DNA from 3 places in the Streptomyces achromogenes genome. Region 2 is predicted to be linked to each of the others. Evidence: riboswitches for the same ligand, from Rfam matches in the RefSeq annotation. Region 2 holds a riboswitch; each other region holds the start of a gene.
The links. Region 2 has a riboswitch for cobalamin ahead of QF032_RS26165 (ribonucleoside-diphosphate reductase subunit alpha). Riboswitches for the same ligand answer to the same signal wherever they lie in the genome.
Positions count from the first base shown of each region.

Region 1: linked by a shared signal. The riboswitch ahead of QF032_RS09935 (cobalamin biosynthesis protein) and the one ahead of QF032_RS26165 (ribonucleoside-diphosphate reductase subunit alpha) in region 2 are both predicted to bind cobalamin.
Region 3: linked by a shared signal. The riboswitch ahead of QF032_RS36770 (ABC transporter substrate-binding protein) and the one ahead of QF032_RS26165 (ribonucleoside-diphosphate reductase subunit alpha) in region 2 are both predicted to bind cobalamin.

Region 1 covers NZ_JAUSYH010000001.1:2,191,405-2,197,691, forward strand. The annotation lists gene QF032_RS09915 (alpha/beta hydrolase) at 1-394, opposite strand, end outside; partial or broken gene QF032_RS09920 (class II aldolase/adducin family protein) at 498-1,197, opposite strand; gene QF032_RS09925 (inorganic phosphate transporter) at 1,362-2,624, shown strand; gene QF032_RS09930 (hypothetical protein) at 2,659-2,880, shown strand; cobalamin riboswitch at 3,085-3,222, shown strand; gene QF032_RS09935 (cobalamin biosynthesis protein) at 3,323-4,267, shown strand; gene QF032_RS09940 (cobyric acid synthase) at 4,264-5,796, shown strand; gene QF032_RS09945 (hypothetical protein) at 5,793-5,969, shown strand; gene QF032_RS09950 (putative cobaltochelatase) at 5,966-6,287, shown strand, end outside.
Region 2 covers NZ_JAUSYH010000001.1:5,783,504-5,789,790, reverse strand. The annotation lists gene QF032_RS26175 (ATP-binding protein) at 1-1,631, opposite strand, end outside; gene QF032_RS26170 (GNAT family N-acetyltransferase) at 1,774-2,280, shown strand; cobalamin riboswitch at 2,333-2,468, shown strand; gene QF032_RS26165 (ribonucleoside-diphosphate reductase subunit alpha) at 2,593-4,977, shown strand; gene QF032_RS26160 (ribonucleotide-diphosphate reductase subunit beta) at 4,977-6,011, shown strand; gene QF032_RS26155 (hypothetical protein) at 5,924-6,181, opposite strand; gene QF032_RS26150 (GlxA family transcriptional regulator) at 6,273-6,287, shown strand, end outside.
Region 3 covers NZ_JAUSYH010000001.1:8,363,802-8,370,088, reverse strand. The annotation lists gene QF032_RS36785 (FadR/GntR family transcriptional regulator) at 1-439, shown strand, start outside; gene QF032_RS36780 (VOC family protein) at 449-1,243, opposite strand; gene QF032_RS36775 (protein kinase domain-containing protein) at 1,356-4,082, opposite strand; cobalamin riboswitch at 4,418-4,544, shown strand; gene QF032_RS36770 (ABC transporter substrate-binding protein) at 4,635-5,687, shown strand; gene QF032_RS36765 (FecCD family ABC transporter permease) at 5,684-6,287, shown strand, end outside.

The DNA of each region.
Region 1 (6,287 bases), 3.6 Mb from region 2:
CGAGACCGAGGGCGGTGCCGGGGTCGCCGACGTACAGGTTCGGGGTGAGCCGGACCGCGTCACCGGCGTCCAGGGAGCCGTGGGTGACGCGTTCCAGCCGACGGACGACGGTGTCGGCGGTGTGCGGGGCGTCGGGCAGGACCGGGCCGACGACGGCGTGGGAACCGTCGCCGGAGAGGCCGTAGGCGCCGGGGCGCAAGGCCGCGAGGTCGCGCGTGAGGGTGACCTGTCCGGCGGCCGTGCCGTGCACGGTGAGCCGGGGTTCGGTGGGCAGGGGCCGGCCGGGCGGCGCCTTCAACGCGACGTCGCTGGCGAACCGGCCGGCGACGACACCGGCGGCGCCGGCGGCCAGGGCTGCGGTGACGGCGGCGGCCGTCGCTGTGACAGTGCGCACGAGCCCAGTGTCCCGGCCATCCCGCGGACCGGCCAGTGGTGCGGCCGGCCGGGGTGACGCGCGCCGAAGCCACGACCGTCGGCCGGGCCCTCGGCCGCGGCCGTCAGTCCGGCTGGCCGTACCCCCGCAGACGCTCCCCAACCTGGGCGACCTGTTCCTCCGTCAGCAGTGCGGGCGTGCGGCCGGGCACCGAGGAAGCGGTCAGCCACAGGCGGCACATCCACTCCAGTTGGGCCGTGCGGTCGTACGCCTGGTCGAGCCCGGCGCCATGGGTCAGGGTGCCGTGGTTGCGCAGGAGGCAGCCGGACCGCCCCTCGAGGGCCCGGAGCGTGTGCGCGGCCAGCTCCTCGGTGCCGTACGCGGCGTAGGGCGCGACGCGGACGGGTCCGCCGAGCGCGCTCGCCATGTAGTGGATCAGGGGGAGTTCGTCGACGAGGGTGGAGACGGCGGTGGCGTGCACGGCGTGGGTGTGCACGATCGCCCCGGCGTCGGTGGCCCGGTACACGGCCAGATGCATGGGCAGTTCGCTGGTGGGGACCAGCGCGCCGAGGACCTGCCGGCCGGTGAGGTCGACGCCCGTGACGTCGGCCGGGGCCAGCCGCTCGTAGGGCACGCCGGACGGCGTCACGAGCACGGTGTCGCCGACGCGCACCGAGACGTTGCCCGAAGTGCCGACGACCAGCCCGTCGGCGACCGTGCGGGCGGGCGGCCGCCACCAGTTCCGCCCAGGCCCGCGCCTCCTCGGGCGAGGCCTGCCGCCCCCGCCGCCGGACGTCCGGTCGTTCGCCTCGATGCTCAGCCATGCCGCGATCCTGCCAGGCCCTCCCGGGGGCGGTCGGCGCCCCGCGCGCGGGCGATAGCGCACCCGTGTCATCCGGACACCGTGACGCCCGCCTCAGTTCATCTTCCGTTCACCCGGGTTGCCTACGGTCAATCAGCCAATGACTTCGAACGATTGCCTGGGTAAATGGAAAACTTCTCGCTGATCCTCGCGATTGTGGTGGTAACCGCACTTGCGTTTGATTTCACGAACGGTTTTCACGACACCGCCAACGCGATGGCCACGACCATCTCGACCGGTGCACTCAAGCCCAAGGTCGCGGTGGCCATGTCCGCCGTGCTGAACCTTGTGGGAGCCTTCCTCTCGGTGGAGGTCGCCAACACGATCTCCAAGGGTCTCGTCGACGAGACCGGCATCCGTCCCGAGGTCATCTTCGCCGCCCTGGTCGGCGCGATCCTCTGGAACCTGCTGACCTGGCTGGTGGGCCTGCCCTCCAGCTCCTCGCACGCCCTGATGGGCGGTCTGATCGGCGCCACCATCGCCTCGGCCGGTACGGGCGCGGTGCACGGCGACGTGCTGGTCACCAAGGTGCTGCTGCCGGCGGTCGCCGCGCCGATCGTCGCGGGCGTCGCGGCGATGTTCGCCACCCGCCTCTCCTACACGCTGGGCCGCAAGGCCGACGGCAGGGCCGCGGACAAGGGCTACCGCGCGGGCCAGATCGCCTCGGCCGGCCTGGTCTCCCTCGCCCACGGCACCAACGACGCCCAGAAGACGATGGGCATCATCACCCTGGCCCTGGTGGCCGGCGGCGCCGTGGCGCCCGACTCCGACCCGCCCACCTGGGTCATCCTCTCGGCCGGTCTGGCCATCGCGCTCGGCACCTACCTCGGCGGCTGGCGCATCATCCGCACGATGGGCAAGGGGCTGACCGATCTCCAGCCGCAGCAGGGCTTCGCGGCGCAGACCAGTGCCGCGACGGTCATCCTGGCCTCCTCTCACCTCGGCTTCTCCCTCTCCACCACGCATTCGGTCTCCGGTGCGGTGATGGGCGCGGGGCTGGGCCGCAAGGGCGGCGTGGTCCGCTGGTCGACCGCGACCCGCATGTTCGTCGCGTGGGGTCTGACCCTCCCGGCCGCCGCCCTGGTGGGCGCGCTCGCCGAGTCGGTCACCGGGCTCGGCGACTGGGGCACGGCCGTGGTCGCCGTCTTCCTGATCGCCTCCAGCGCGGCCATCTGGAAGATCTCCCGGCGCGAGGTCGTCGACGCGTCGAACGTCAACGAGTCCGAGGAGCCGGCCGGTGTGATCACCACGGCCATCGCCATGGTCGCGCCGCCGCCCACGGGCACGCCGGCCGAGGACGTCACGACGGTCCTGACGGCCACCATCCCGGCGCCGGCCGCGTCGGCCGCGCCGCCCGCCCCCGCCGCTCCCCCGGCCGCGGCCGTCTGAGCCCGCGCCACCGGAACGAAGGAAGAGAACCGGCATGAAGATCGACTGGGCAGCCCTGGGCTCCGTGTTCGGCGTCAGCCTCGTGGTCACCGTGGGCCTCGTCGCCCTGTTCACCCTCGGCGTCATGGGCCTGTCGCGCAGGGAACGCGCGACGGCCGAGGGCGGCTCGGCCGCCCTCGCGGTGACGGGCGCGTACGCGTGCTTCGCCGCCTGCGCGGCGGCGGTGGCCTACGGCATCTCGCTGATCGTGGTCTGACGCGCCGTCGTCCGGCGGGTCGTGGACCGACGGGACGTGGGCCTCAGGGGTGCGGGACGGATCGCCGTGCCGCACCCCGTTCCCGTGCCCGGCCGCGCATCGCGTGCCCGTACCCGCTCCCCGCACCCCGTTCCCGAACCCCGCCGGCCCCGCCGTGTGGGGTTCTGCACATCCTCCCCGCGCAGGTCAACAGCAAGTTGACGGCCCTTCCGGGCCCGTGGTGGACTGCCCGGGCCATTACGGCGGCAGAAGAGGAAGCCGGTGCGAGTCCGGCGCGGTCCCGCCACTGTCACCGGGAGGAAACCCCCGGGAGCCAGGAACTCTCGCCGCCGGTCTCGTCGAACCAGGGCGTGGACACCCTGAGTGAGGACCTCTGCCATGTGCGGCTGCCGACCGAGCGTCACCACCGACCCGACCCCCGCCCCCACAGCCGGCTGACCCGATGGGTGCCGAGCGCGTCCACGCGTACGGCGCCGCCGCCGGCCTGCTCGGCGACCTGCTCCTCGGCGATCCCCGCCGCGGGCATCCGGTCGCCGGGTTCGGGCGGGCCGCGGGCGCCGTCGAACGGCTGCTGTGGCGGGACAACCGGGGGTGGGGCGCCCTGCACACCGCCGTGTGCGCGGGCGGCGCCGTGGCCCTCGGGGCCGTCGCCTCACGGGGTGTGCGCCACTCCCCCGCCGCCTCCGTCGCCCTGACCGCCGCCGCCACCTGGGCCGTCGTCGGGGGCAGTTCGCTCGTCCGCGAGGCCCGCGCGATCGGGCGGGCCCTGGAGGCGGGGGACGTCGAGGCGGCCCGCGCACGGCTACCGCGTCTGTGCGGGCGGGACCCCCAGGCGCTGGACGCCGACGGGATCGCCCGGGCCGTCGTGGAGTCCGTCGCCGAGAACACCTCCGACGCCGTCGTCGGGGCGCTGGTGTGGGGCGCCGTGGGCGGCGTGCCGGGACTGGTCGGGTTCCGGGCCGTCAACACCCTTGACGCGATGGTAGGTCACCGCTCGCCGCGGTACCTGCGCTTCGGCTGGGCCGCCGCCCGGCTCGACGACCTCGCCGGGTGGCCCGGGGCGCGGCTGACCGCCGTGCTGGCCGCCGCCGCGGGGGACGACCCGCGCGGCGCGCTGCGGGCCTGGCGCGCCGACGCCCGCAGTCACCCGAGCCCCAACGCGGGCCCCGTGGAGGCGTCTTTCGCGGGCGCCCTCGGGGTACGGCTGGGCGGGACCCTGGCGTACGGCGGCCGGGTCGAACACCGCCCGGTGCTCAACGGGGCGGCCGGACGGCCCGTCGCCGTGCACGACATCGAACGCGCCGCGCGGCTCTCCCGCCGCGTCGGTCTGCTCGCGCTCGGCGTCACCGTCGCCGCGCGCCTGGTCGCGAAGGGACGTCAGTCATGAGCGGGGGGCTCCTCGTCGCCGGCACGACCTCCGACGCCGGCAAGAGCGTCGTCACCGCCGGGATCTGCCGGTGGCTGGTGCGACAGGGCGTCAAGGTCGCGCCGTTCAAGGCGCAGAACATGTCCCTCAACTCCTTCGTGACACGGGAGGGCGCCGAGATCGGGCGGGCGCAGGCCATGCAGGCGCAGGCCTGCCGGGTGGAGCCGACCGCGCTGATGAACCCCGTGCTCCTCAAGCCGGGCGGGGAGCGCAGCAGCCAGGTCGTGCTGCTGGGCAGGCCGGTGGGCGAGATGAGCGCCCGCGGGTACCACGGGGGCCGGCAGCAAAGACTCCTCGGCACCGTTCTCGACTGTCTCGCCGAGTTGCGGGGCACGTATGACGCGGTGATCTGTGAGGGGGCGGGCAGTCCCGCCGAGATCAACCTGCGGCGGACCGACATCGTGAACATGGGGATCGCGCGGAGCGCGCGGCTGCCCGTGCTCGTCGTCGGCGACATCGACCGGGGCGGGGTCTTCGCGTCGTTCTTCGGCACCGTCGCCCTGCTGTCGCCCGAGGACCAGGAACTGGTCGCCGGGTTCCTCGTCAACAAGTTCCGCGGGGACGTCTCCCTGCTGGAGCCGGGCCTGGACATGCTGCACGGGCTCACCGGACGGCGGACGTACGGGGTGCTGCCGTTCCGGCACGGGCTCGGGATCGACGAGGAGGACGGGCTGAGGGTCTCGCTGCGGGGGACCGTGCGGGAGTCGAACACCGCTCCGCCGGTCGGCGAGGACGTGCTGCGGGTCGCCGTCTGCGCGGTCCCGCTGATGTCCAACTTCACCGACGTGGACGCGCTGGCCGCCGAGCCCGGCGTCGTCGTGCGGTTCGTCGACCGGCCCGAGGAACTGGCCGACGCCGACCTGGTCGTCGTACCGGGCACCCGGGGCACCGTGCGGGCGCTTCAGTGGCTGCGCGAACGCGGCCTCGCCGACGCGCTGGTGCGCCGGGCCGCCGAGCAGCGGCCCGTCCTCGGCGTCTGCGGGGGCTACCAGATCCTCGGCACGCGGATCGAGGACGAGGTCGAGAGCCGGCTCGGCCGGGTCGACGGGCTCGGCCTGCTCCCCGTGCGGGTGCGGTTCGCCCCGGAGAAGACCCTCACCCGCCCGGTGGGCGAAGCCCTCGGCGAGTCCGTCGAGGGGTACGAGATCCACCACGGGGTGGCCACCGTGGACGGCGGGGAGGCGTTCCTGCGCGACGACCGCGGGAACCCCCTGGACGGCTGCCGGGTCGGGCAGGTGTGGGGCACGCACTGGCACGGCTCGCTGGAGTCGGACGGGTTCCGGCGGGCATTCCTGCGCGAGGTGGCCGCGGCCGCGGGCCGGCGTTTCGTGCCCGCTCCCGACACCTCGTTCGCCGCGCTGCGCGAGGAACAGCTGGACCGGCTCGGCGACCTGATCGAGGAGCACGCGGACACCGACGCGCTCTGGCGGCTGATCGAGTCGGGCGCGCCGCGGGGACTGCCGTTCGTTCCCCCGGGAGCGCCCGCGTGAGCGGGCGCACGAGCGGGCGCGTGGTCGACCGCGTGGGCGCCGGGCCGTCGCCGTCGGCCGGCGGCGACCCGTTCCAGAAAGAGTCCGGCCGGTGGCCGCGGCGCGCCACCACCGAACGGCTGCGGGACGTCCGTCCCGCGCCGGAGGGCGAGTTGGAAGGCAACGAGAAGTGAGTACTCCTTTCCCGTTCACGGCCGTCGTCGGCCAGGACGACCTGCGGCTCGCGCTGCTGCTGAACGCCGTGTCGCCGGCGGTGGGCGGTGTGCTGGTGCGCGGCGAGAAGGGCACCGCCAAGTCGACGGCGGTACGGGCGCTGTCGGCGCTCATGCCGGCGCTGGACGCGGTGACCGGCTGCCGGTTCTCCTGCGACCCGGCCTCGCCCGACCCGGCCTGCCCGGACGGACCGCACGAGCGGGGGGCGTCCGAGACACGGCCGGCGCGGATGGTCGAACTGCCGGTGGGCGCCTCCGAGGACCGGCTGGTGGGAGCGC
Region 2 (6,287 bases):
ACCCTGTGCTCGAAGCCCTCCACCAGTCTGAGTTTGCTCGCGTGGGCCGCGAAGCGGGCGAGGACGGCATGGCACTGGTCCATGTTGCCCTCCCGCAGCCGCATGCGTTCCTGGTCGCCGAGCCGCTCGCACAGCGCGTCCCAGATCTGCTGCCGATGCCAGTCGGAGAGGGTGACACCGCGCTTGCCGTACCGGTCGAAGCCGCGGCCGGCCCACAGGTGCTCGGCTCGGGTTCGCGCGCGCCGCGCCCGACCGGGGTGCAGGACGTCCGGGTCGAGCAGCTCCGCGAAGCCGACCTCCAGCTTGTCCTCGAGCAGTCCGACACAGGCCAGGGCCGAGACCACCTCGAGCGTGTCGCGGCGCTCCTTCGGGGCCAGCGCGACGTCCTCGCGCAGCTTCCCCTCACACAGCGCCTCGGCCCAGGTGTCGAGCAGCCAGAGCCGCAGGGTGGCACGGTCGCGGCCGCGGGTGTTCACATGCTGCGGATCGCCGTCGGGGCGGTCGAGCTCCAGCATTCCCCGCCGGTGGAGTTCACGGGCGATCTGCAGGTAGATCGGTGACTCGGTCACCTCCGCCGTCTCCACGATCCAGTCCACCCGGCGCTCGTCGGTCCCAGGTACGTCCGCCTCGACGAAGCGCAGCGCTGCTTCCTCGCTCAGCGGTTCCAGCACCACGATCGCGGCGGAGGTGGTCTCCAGCGGGCTGTGCGGCCGGGAGGCGATGACCAGGGGCAGCTTCTCCTCACGGGCGCGCTCGATGGCCCGGCGGATGACGTTGTCCCGGTTCTGCTGGCGGCCGTCGTCGAGAAGGGCCTCCTCAAGGCCGTCGGCGAGGACGACCGGCTTGTCGTCGGCGAGGAGTTGCTGCCACACCCGGTCGGTCTTGCCGCGCGCCAGAATGCCCTTGGGTGACTCCTGGGCGAAGCGCTGCCTGGCCAGACGCTCGAAGTTCAGGTCGGTGCCGTCCGCCGCGTCCCGCAGTCTGATCGGCACCGGTACGGCGTTCTGGCGGGCCAGGAGTTCGGTGAGCCGTACGAGGACGGCGGTCTTCCCCGCTCCGACGCCGCCGACGAGCAGATACGGCCGCCGCGTGTCGCGGTCCCGCAGCCGCTCGGCGATCACCTGGGAGATGTCCTCGCGACCCACGATCTCGCGGGTGTCGTATCCGGCGGTGGGCACCAGTCCGCGCGGATCCCGCAGCGCCTTGGTGAGATAGCGCCGTTTGGTCCAGCGGTACCACCAGAACAGGAAGAGCGCGGCGGCGATCGAGGCGGCGAGGACCGGACCGACGACCTTGAGGACGATCTCGAACCCCTCGTTGTCCTTCCGCCACTTCTCGAAGCGGGTCGTGTGCTGCGTGATGAGGATGAACAGGCCCTCCCCGATCCAGGTGAGCATCGCCAGCACGGCGACCAGCCAGATCGCCCTGGTGACATTGGCGTAGGAGGCCCATCGGCGCCATTTCCTGGGGCGGGTGGTGCCGCGGCGGGCCTCCAGACGGATCGTCAGGGCGTGCCAGCGGCCGACGAACCCGTGCCCCACCCGGTTTCCCGCTCGTCGCAGAACCAGTGTGGCCATCGGCGCGTCGCGCGGTCGCTCCTTGCCGGGCGCATGGCGGACGACCCTCGTCATAGCCTTCTCCTTGCGAACTCCCGGAGTGGTTCCCGGGGACGGAGGACTCGCGGGGCAGCGGATTCGCACGGCGCCGACGGCTACTTCCATGGAATCACTCCGGACACGCTCCGCAACCCGGGCGTCCGGCACACTCGAGGCCATGGACATCGTGATACGACAGGTCACTCCGGGCGAGTACCAGCCCCTGGGCGACATCACCGCCCGCGCCTACCTGGACGACGGTCTCCTCGACTACGGCGAGGAGGACCCGTATCTGCCGGCGCTGAAGGACGTCGCCGCGCGGGCGGCCGCCGCCGAGGTGCTGGTGGCCGTGGACGGCGACCGGCTCCTCGGCGGCGTCACCTTCGTGGCCGGTCCCGGCCCGGTCGCCGACATCGCGCGGCCCGGTGAGGCCGAGATCCGTGCGCTCGCGGTCGCGCACGCGGCGCGCGGCCGGGGCGCCGGAGAGGCGCTCGTGCGGGCATGCCTGGAGCGGGCGCGAGCCACGGAGGGCTGCGCGGCCGTCGTCCTGTCGAGCCAGCGCAGCATGCACACCGCGCACCGGATCTACGAACGTCTCGGCTTCGTCCGCACACCCGAGCGGGACTGGAATCCCGTGCCGCACCTGGACGACTTCACTCTTCTCACCTATCAGTTGACGCTCTGAAACCACCCCGACACAACATCTGGGGGTGGCGTGGCAGGCGAGCACAAGATGTATGCTCATGCTCGCTGTCGCCGCAGGGGAATCCGGTGCGAATCCGGAACTGTCCCGCAACGGTGTACTCGCGTGCATCCCTACCCATATGGGCACGCCTGTTCAGTCCGAGGTCCTGCCGACAGCGCGCCCGGCCGTCCGGTCCGGGTGCCCTGACGTCCGGGCCTCGTGGAGTGGGCCGGTGGACGCGACGCCCCCGCGCGCTCGTGTGCTGCCCCCTGCCCTGCGCCAGGCCCCTTGCCGAGCGAGGGAGAGCCCCACGTGACCATCGCGCCAGCCGAACCGGCCTCAGTCACCGAGCTGAAGACCGACGGTGCCGGGACCGCGTTGCTGCGTACCCTGACCGAGCTGACCGCCGACCTGCCCGACGCCGACCCGGGCCGGGTCGCGGCCGCCGCCCTTCGCGGCCGGTCCGCGCGGGCTGCCTCCGAGATCACCGCGGAGCTGCGCGAACTGGCCACGGAGGCGGCCGCCGGCCTGATCGCCGAGGACCCCGCCTACTCGAAGCTGGCCGCCCGTCTGCTGACCATCGGCATCGCCGCGGAGGCCGCCTCCCAGGGCGTCACGTCGTTCACCGAGTCGGTCGCCGTCGGGCACCGCGAGGGTCTGATCGCGGACCGCACCGCCGAGTTCGTGCGCGTCCACGCGGCCCGCCTCGACGCGCTCGTCGACACCGCGGCCGACGACCGCTTCGGCTACTTCGGACTGCGCACCCTGCACAGCCGCTACCTCCTGCGGCACCCGATCACCCGCAAGGTCGTCGAGACGCCCCAGCACTTCCTGCTGCGCGTCGCCGCCGGTCTGGCCGAGGACGACACCGTCCGCGCCGTGGACGAGGTGGCCGCGCTCTACCGGCTGATGAGCCGGCTGGACTACCTCCCGTCCTCCCCCACACTCTTCAACTCCGGCACCCGGCACCCGCAGATGTCGTCCTGCTACCTCCTCGACTCCCCGCTCGACGAGCTGGACTCCATCTACGACCGCTACCACCAGGTGGCCCGGCTGTCGAAGCACGCCGGCGGCATCGGGCTGTCGTACTCCCGCATCCGCAGCCGGGGTTCGCTGATCCGCGGCACCAACGGGCACTCCAACGGCATCGTGCCGTTCCTCAAGACCCTGGACGCCTCCGTCGCCGCCGTGAACCAGGGTGGCCGGCGCAAGGGCGCGGCGGCGGTCTACCTGGAGACGTGGCACTCCGACATCGAGGAGTTCCTGGAGCTGCGGGACAACACCGGTGAGGACGCCCGGCGCACGCACAACCTGAACCTGGCGCACTGGATCCCGGACGAGTTCATGCGCCGGGTCAACGCCGACGAGCCGTGGTCGCTGTTCTCCCCGGCCGACGTGCCCGAGCTGGTCGACCTGTGGGGCGACGCGTTCGACGCGGCCTACCGCAAAGCCGAGTCCGCCGGTCTGGCGAAGAAGACCATCCCGGCCCGCGACCTGTACGGCCGCATGATGCGCACCCTCGCGCAGACCGGCAACGGCTGGATGACCTTCAAGGACGCCGCCAACCGCACCGCCAACCAGACGGCCGAGCCGGGCCATGTCGTGCACTCCTCCAACCTGTGCACGGAGATCCTGGAGGTCACGGACGACGGCGAGACGGCGGTGTGCAACCTGGGCTCGGTGAACCTGGGCGCGTTCGTCGACACGGCGAGCGGCGGCATCGACTGGGAGCGGCTGGACGAGACCGTCCGCACGGCGGTCACGTTCCTGGACCGCGTCGTCGACATCAACTTCTACCCGACCGAGCAGGCGGGCCGGTCCAACGCGCGCTGGCGTCCGGTCGGGCTGGGCGCGATGGGCCTCCAGGACGTCTTCTTCAAGCTGCGGCTGCCCTTCGACTCGCCCGAGGCCAAGGCCCTCTCCACCCGCATCGCCGAGCGCGTCATGCTCGCCGCCTACGAGGCGTCCGCGGACCTGGCCGAGCGCGGCGGCCCGCTGCCGGCCTGGGAGAAGACCCGTACGGCCAGGGGCGTGCTGCACCCGGACCACTACGGCGTCGAGTTCGCCTGGCCCGAGCGCTGGGCGGCGCTGCGCGAGCGGATCGCCTCGACGGGGCTGCGCAACTCCCTGCTGCTCGCCATCGCGCCCACCGCCACCATCGCCTCCATCGCGGGCGTCTACGAGTGCATCGAGCCGCAGGTGTCGAACCTGTTCAAGCGCGAGACGCTGTCCGGCGAGTTCCTCCAGGTGAACTCGTACCTGGTGCGCGAGCTCAAGGAGCTCGGCGTCTGGGACGCCCGCACCCGTGAGGCGCTGCGCGAGGCGAACGGCTCGGTGCAGGGCTTCGCGTGGATCCCGGCCGAGGTGCGGGACCTCTACCGCACGGCGTGGGAGATCCCCCAGCGCGGGCTGATCGACATGGCCGCCGCGCGCACCCCGTACCTGGACCAGGCGCAGTCGCTGAACCTGTTCCTGGAGACGCCGACGATCGGCAAGCTCTCCTCGATGTACGCGTACGCGTGGAAGTCGGGCCTGAAGACGACGTACTACCTGCGCTCGCGCCCGGCCACCCGGATCGCCCGGGCCGCCCGGGCCCAGGCGCAGCCGGAGAAGACCGTCCCCGTGCAGCCGGCCGCCGACCCCGACGCCGTCGCCTGCTCCCTGGAGAACCCCGAGTCCTGCGAGGCCTGCCAGTGATGACCACCACCCCCGAGAAGACCGACAAGGCCGAGAAGAACCTGCTCGACCCGGGCTTCGAACTGACCCTGCGCCCGATGCGCTACCCCGACTTCTACGAGCGCTACCGGGACGCCATCAAGAACACCTGGACCGTCGAGGAGGTCGACCTCCACTCGGACGTCACCGACCTGGCGAAGCTGTCCGAGGGCGAACAGCACATGATCGGCCGGCTGGTCGCGTTCTTCGCGACGGGCGACTCGATCGTGGCGAACAACCTCGTGCTGACGCTGTACAAGCACATCAACTCCCCCGAGGCGCGCCTGTACCTGTCACGGCAGCTCTTCGAGGAGGCCGTGCACGTCCAGTTCTATCTGACGCTGCTGGACACCTATCTGCCCGACCCGGACGACCGGGCGGCGGCCTTCGCGGCGGTGGAGAACATCCCGTCCATCCGGGAGAAGGCCGAGTTCTGCTTCAAGTGGATCAACGAGGTGGAGAAGCTGGAGCGGCTGGAGTCGCAGGCCGACCGGCGCCGCTTCCTGCTCAATCTGATCTGCTTCGCCGCGTGCATCGAGGGCCTGTTCTTCTACGGCGCGTTCGCGTACGTCTACTGGTTCCGCAGCCGGGGCCTGCTGCACGGTCTGGCCACCGGGACCAACTGGGTGTTCCGCGACGAGACCATGCACATGAGCTTCGCCTTCGAGGTGGTCGACACGGTACGCAAGGAGGAGCCGGAGCTCTTCGACGACAAGCTCCAGGAGCAGGTCACCGCCATGCTCCGGGAGGCCGTCGAGGCCGAGCTGCAGTTCGGGCGCGACCTGTGCGGCGACGGCCTGCCGGGCATGAACACCGAGTCGATGCGGCAGTACCTCGAGTGCGTCGCCGACCAGCGTCTGTCGCGGCTCGGCTTCGCCCCGGTGTACGGCTCGGAGAACCCGTTCTCCTTCATGGAGCTGCAGGGCGTTCAGGAGCTGACCAACTTCTTCGAGCGCCGTCCGTCGGCGTACCAGGTCGCGGTGGAGGGCACCGTGGACCTGGACGAGGACTTCTGAGCCCGGGTCCGAGTCCGGTCCCGGGTCACGGGCCGCGCGGCCAGTGCGGCCTGCGCGGCGTCCTTCAGCTGGCGGTCGATCCGGCGCTCGTGGAGATGTCCCACGAGCGCCGGAGCCGCGAGGACGAGGAAGAGGGCCAAGACGGTGAGGTACTCGCTGAGTGCGTTCATGAGGTAAGCGTCGTCCACGCCGGATACTCCTGACAGTGGCAGGACTGCCGTACATCTTCAAATTACTGCCACTTCGGTGCACACTGGCGGCATGCTGAACAACGTG
Region 3 (6,287 bases), 2.6 Mb from region 2:
CCTCATGGAGGTGCGACGGCTTCTCGAACCGGTGGCCACCGCACTGGCCGCGACCCGGATCTCGGACGCTCAACTGGGCGAGGTGGAGCGGCACTTGGACGCCATGCGGGTAGCCCGCGACGACGTCGAACTGCTCAACGCGCACGACGCGGCGTTCCACCGCGCCGTCGTGGCCGCCACCGGCAACGAGTCACTGCTCGCTCTGCTCGAGGGCGTCTCCGGCCGCACGCTGCGCGCTCGCATCTGGCGCGGCCTGGTCGACGACCAGGCTGGGGGCCGCACGCTCGCCGAGCACGAGGCGATCTTCAAGGCGCTGACCGCCCGCGACGCCACCCTCAGCCAGGCCGCCGCCCTGATGCACGTGAGCACCACCGAAGGGTGGCTGAGGGAGCACCTGCGCACGGAGGGCGCCCCCGGAGCGGGCGGTACGGCCGCCTGAGGTCGCGGCTCAGCCCGCGGTCGGGGTGAGCACCACGAAGTCCGCGTTCGACGGGTCGAGACAGACGGCCAGCCGGCCGACGCCCGGCGCGTCCTGCGGACCCATCTGCACACTGCCGCCGTTCCCGGTGACGGCGGCGACCGCGGCGTCACAGTCGGCGACGGCGAAGACCGGGTGCCAGTAGGGCCGCCCGTCCGTCAGGGCGAGGTCCTGCGCGCGCAGCTGCATGACACCGCCCTGCATGCGCTCCTCGGGCAGCCCCTCCGGCGTGACGAGGGAGTACTCGCCGCCGCCGCCCGGCAGCTCCATCGCGCTGAAACTCCAGCCGAACACACCGCCGTAGAACTCCTTCGCCGCCGGGGCGTCGGTCGTGTACAGCTCTGTCCAGCACAGCGAGCCCGGCTCGTCGACGAGCTCGAAGCCGGCGTTCTTGCCCGGCTGCCAGACCGCGAACTGGCCGCCCAGCGGGTCGCTGTACTGCGCCATCCGGCCCCAGTCGCCGAGATCTCTGGTCGCCAGCCGCACGGTGCCGCCGGCGCTCTCGACGGCCCTGGTCGTGGCGTCCGCGTCGGTGACCGTGTAGTAGATCATCCAGGCGGAGCGGGCCCCCTCCTCGGTCAGTTTGCCGAGCCCGGCGACGGTCTTGCCGTCCTTCTGGAACATCCCGCCTTCCGCGTCCTGTCCCTCCATGGGCTCGTAGCGCCAGCCGAGCACGGCGCCGTAGAAGGCCGCGGCGGCCGGGACGTCGGGAGTGCCGAGGTCGAGCCAGCAGGGGGCGCCGGGGGTGGGGTCGGTGGTCATCACGGCGTTGGCCTTTCGCAGATCCGTCAACGTCCTCAGCGTGGCACCGGGCTGCGGTGCTCGCGCGTCGGCCGCCGCGCGTCGCGCGCCGAACGAGTGGCGGTTCCCGCCGGCCTCAGGTGACGGGCAGCCCGTAGACCCGGTCGAAGTGCTGGGCCACCAGGTGTCCGGCGCCGTCGCAGGAGAGCTGCCACCGGTTGACGCCGGTCTCCCGGCCGTCGGTGAAGTTCCACAGCAGACGGCCCGAGGCGGTGTCGATCGCGTAGAAGCCGTCCTTGTTCTCGAAGGCCGTCACGTACACGGCGTTCGAGCCCACCGCGACCGGGCTGTCCATGTCGAGGCGGGGCGTCTCGCAGAACCAGCGCCGGGAGCCGTTGCGCGCGTCGAAGGCGTACACGCCGCAAGGGTCCGTGCCGGTGACGTAGACGGTGTTGCCGACGGCTCCGAGGGAGGCGTACATGCCCCGTTCCGCCTTCGTGTTCCATCGGAGCCTGCCGGTGCCCAGGTCGAGGGCGATGAGCTCGGAGCCGATCGCGAAGACGGTCTGCCCGAGCACGGCCAGGCCCGGCCTGAGGTCGTATCCGACCTGGTGCCGCCAGCGCAGGCTGCCGCTGTCACGGGTGCCGCGGACGGCGACGTTGCGCAGTCCGTCGGCGTAGACGAAGTACTCGTCGGTGATGACGGGCCGCAGCGCGATGCCGACGTCCTGCGGATCGATCGGTATGACAAGGGCCTGACGCGCCGCGATGTCGACGCCGAACACGGAGTCCGTGGAGGTCGCCACGCCCTGCTCCCCCGACCGGCGCTGCAGCTTGGCGCCGAGCACCGAGACGCTGTGATCGTCGTAGCCGCCCAGCAACTGGTCGAACCGGTAGTCCTCGCCGAAGTCGAGGGTGAACCGCTCCGCGCCGCCCACCGGGTCCACGCCGATCACCGTCGCGCCCGCACCCAGCGCGACCGCCGCGCCGTGGACCAGCAGGACGGGCCCGGGCGAGAGGCTGATCCCCTGGTACACCCAACGGGGCCGCGAGCCGTTCTTCACGTCCAGGCCGATCATGTCACCGGGACGGGTCTTCAGCAGGGCTGTGCCGTCGTGGAAGACGGCCGGGGCCTGCAGCAGCGGTGCGCCCCGGTAGACCCAGGCCGGCTCGGGGGCCCGGCCGAGCGGACGCGCCGATTCCGCGCCCGGCGTTCCGCGGAGGGCGAATGCCGCACCGGCTACCAGCGCGGTGCCGGCGGTCGCCGCCAGGACCGTGCGCCGGGTGACTGCGGTGCGCACGGGCGCGCGGTGGTGCGCGGGCGCGGCGGAACGTTTCGACGCCGGTTGCGGCGACGGCGCCGGACCCGGCGCCTTCGACCGGACGTACGCCGGTTGGGACGCCTGCGCTCGCGCCTCGGGCTGGTCTTCGGCCTCGTCCCGCGACGGGGCTTCGGACCGCACCGCGGCCCGGGCTGCGGCCTCGACTGCGGTCCGGGCTGCGGCCCGGGCTCGTGCTTCTGCCCGGGACTCGGCCCGCGTGAGCGCCTGCGCCTCGGTCAGCGGCTGGGCCAGGCGTCGGGCCTGGGCGTGGTCTTGAGCTCGGGCGTGGGCGTGGGCCGGCTCGTCCGGCGAGACGAACGACTCGGCTCCCGGCAGCACCGTGGAGGGTTGCACACCGCCGACGGCCCCGGCGCCCTCGCCGCGGCTTCGGTTTCCGTTTCCGGTTCTGTTTCCGTTCCGGTTTCCGCCCCCGCTCTCGCCTGCGCATTCGCTGTCGGCAGCGCCATACGCCGGCCGGTCGGCGGCCGGGTGGGCCGCCCTCCGCCGGTAGGGCTCGGAAGGTTCTGCGACGGGCTCCGGGTCGGGCGTCGGCGCCGGCGGCGCGAAGGCGCCGGGCCGCGGGACCACGTCCGCCGCCGCCAGGCGGTCCAGGTCCCGCACGGCCGCCCGGTGGGCGGCGACCATGGCGGCCAGGGGCGCGGGCAACCAGCCCTGTGTCAGCACCTGTTCGGCGCCGCCGGGAGCGCAGGCCGCGGAGAGCCGGTCGGGGTGGATCCTCAGGGCCGGGTCCTTGGCGTGACAGAGACTGATGATCTTGTCCAGCGGTTCGGGCACCTGGCTCAGGTCGGGCGACCCGTGGGCCACCTGGTAGAGCAGCGCCGCGCCCACCGCCCCGCCGAACGGCGAGCGGCCGGACGCGGCGAAGGCGAGCACCGAGCCGAGGCAGAAGACGTCGCCCTCAGGGCCCATCGGGTCCCCGGTGGCCTGCTCCGGGCACATGTAGTCGAGGGAGCCGAACAGCGTGCCGGAACCGGTGAGTTCATAGCCGTCACGGGCGCGCACGATGCCGAAGTCGATGACCCGCGGGCCGTCCGCCGCGAGCAGCACGTTGGACGGTTTGAGGTCACGGTGCACGAGCCCTTCGGCGTGCACCGCCATGAGCGCCTCGGCGACGCCCGCGCCCAGCGCGAGGACCGTCTCCACCGGCAGCGGCCCGTGGGCGGCGACCGCCTCGGCCAGGGTGGGGCCGGGTACGTGGTCGGTGGCGAGCCAGGGCGTCTCGTCGTCCGGGGCGGCGTCCACGACGTGCGCCGTGTAGGCGCCGCCGACCGCCGCCGCGGCCGCCACCTCCCGCCGGAAGCGAATGCGGAAGTTGTCGTCGTCCGCCATCTCGGGACGGATCACCTTGACCGCGACGACACGGCCGGCCGACGACCGCGCCAGATAGACCCGGCCCATGCCGCCGGCGCCGAGCCGGGCCACGAGCCGGTAGGGCCCGAGCTGCTCGGGGTCTTCTGGGCGCAGTGGCTGCATGCCCTCGGCCGCCTGTTCTCGGTGGTGACGGGCGGAGATCCCGCCCACGCTGCGGGGGAAGGCCCGGTGGGGTCCGGACCACAGACTAGGCGCTGGGACGGCGGGCTGGAGCGTCTCCTCCCCCGCGGCTTCACGCACCTGGAAGTAAGTGCCGGGCCGTCCTCCGGTTCTCCCGCGTCCATGTGACGTCCTGTCAGAGGTCGGGTGACACGTGCTTTCCCTGCGGGAACAGTGCGCGATGAGCAACAGGTGCACGATGAAAGCACTTGCCGGGCCGGAGACCTCCGATGTGCCGAAGGTCACCCTCCTCGGGGCCCCCGATGCCTGTGGTAGCTTGCCGAGGCCAGTCGTACTCGTGCGCGCCCCTCGGGCGCGCGGGGGTCAGGGAATCCGGTGGAACTCCGGAGCTGACGCGCAGCGGTAAGGGCGACGGGCGGGGCTTTCGGCCACTGGGGCGCGCACGCGCTCCGGGAAGGCGCCTCGCCCGGGTGACCCCGAGTCCGAAGACCTGCTGGCGGCCTCCGGTGTCGCAGACCGGCCGGAGGAGCGCACCGTACGACCGGGCTTCGCGCTTGAGCCCTCGACGCCGAAGGAAACTCCGTGCCGTTCGCACGTCCCGTCCGCTCTGCCGTCCTGTTCCTGGCGGGCGTCCTCCTGTCGACCGGCTGCGGCGGCTCCGCCGCCCCCTCCGCCTCCTCCGCCGACGGTCCCGCCGACAGCGACACGGCCGGCCGGCCGGTCACGCTCGACAACTGCGGACAGCGGGTGCGGATCGACGCTCCCCCTCGGCGGGCGGTCTCCCTCAACCAGGGAACGACGGAGATCATGCTCTCCCTCGGGCTCGCCGACCGGATGGCGGGCACCGCCACCTGGACCGATCCGCTGCCCAAGAGCCTCGAGAAGGCCGACGCCCGGGTGACGCGGCTGGCCGACAACGCGCCCTCCTTCGAGAAGGTCCTGGACGTCGAACCCGACTTCGTGGCCGCCTCGTTCGCCTCCACGCTCGGCAAGGGCGGGGTGGCCACCCGAGACCAGTTCGAGAAGCTCGGGGTCCCGACCTATCTCTCCCCCTCCGACTGCTCCGGCAAGGACAACAGCGGCGACGGCGACGGCGTCCGCACCGAGCCGCTGACCATGGACGCGGTCTACGGCGAAGTACGCGACCTGGCCAGGGTCTTCGGGGTGGAGAAGCGGGGCGAGACACTGGTGGCCGACCTGAAGACCCGGGTGAGCAGGGCCGCTTCGGGACTCGATGCCGAGAACGTCACCCTCCTCTACTGGTTCGCCAACTCCCAGTCCCCCTATATGGCCGGCTGCTGCGGCGCCCCCGGCGTCATCACCCGCGAACTCGGCGCGAAGAACGTCTTCGACGACACCGAGGAGGAGTGGCCGCAGGTCAACTGGGAGACGGTCGCCGACCGCGACCCGGACGTCCTCGTCATCGGCGACCTGACCCGCAGACAGCAGACGGCCGAGACCGCGGCCCGGAAGATCGCGTTCCTGGAGTCCGATCCGGTCACCAGGAACATGACCGCGGTACGCGAGAAGCGGTACGTGCTGCTGTCCGGGCAGGCGATGAACCCGACCGTGCGCACGGTCGAGGGCGTGGAGAAGGTGGCGGCGGCACTGCGCGCGTACGGTCTCGCGGGATGAGCGCCGCGGGACCGGCGGCCGCCGCGCCCGCGGTGGCGGCGCGGGGGCTGCGCCACGTACTGCTGTGGGCGGCCGGTCTCGCGCTGCTGTGCGCGTCCGTCGCCGTGGCCATCACCATCGGTCCGGCGGACATCGCGGTCGGGGACGTGTGGTCCACGGTGGCCGCCCATCTCGGCTTCGGAGAGGCCGGGTCGACGCCGTTGAGGGACGGCATCGTGTGGAACCTGCGGCTGCCCCGGACCCTGCTCGCCGCGGTGTGCGGCGCGGGTCTCGCGGTGTGCGGCGCGGTGATGCAGTCCCTGCTGCGCAACCCGCTCGCCGACCCGTTCGTCCTCGGGATCTCGTCCGGGGCCTCGACGGGCGCGGTGGTGGTGGTCGTGCTCGGGGCGGGCGGCGGAGCCCTGTCGGTGTCCGGGGGCGCCTTCCTGGGCGCGGCGGTCTCCTTCGCGCTGGTGCTGCTGCTCAGTCACAGCCTGGGGGGCGCCACGGACCGCGTGGTGCTCGCCGGGGTGGCGGCGATGCAGCTGTTCTCGGCGCTCACCTCGTTCGTCGTCATGACGACCGCCGACGCGGAGACCACCCGCGGGGTGCTGTTCTGGC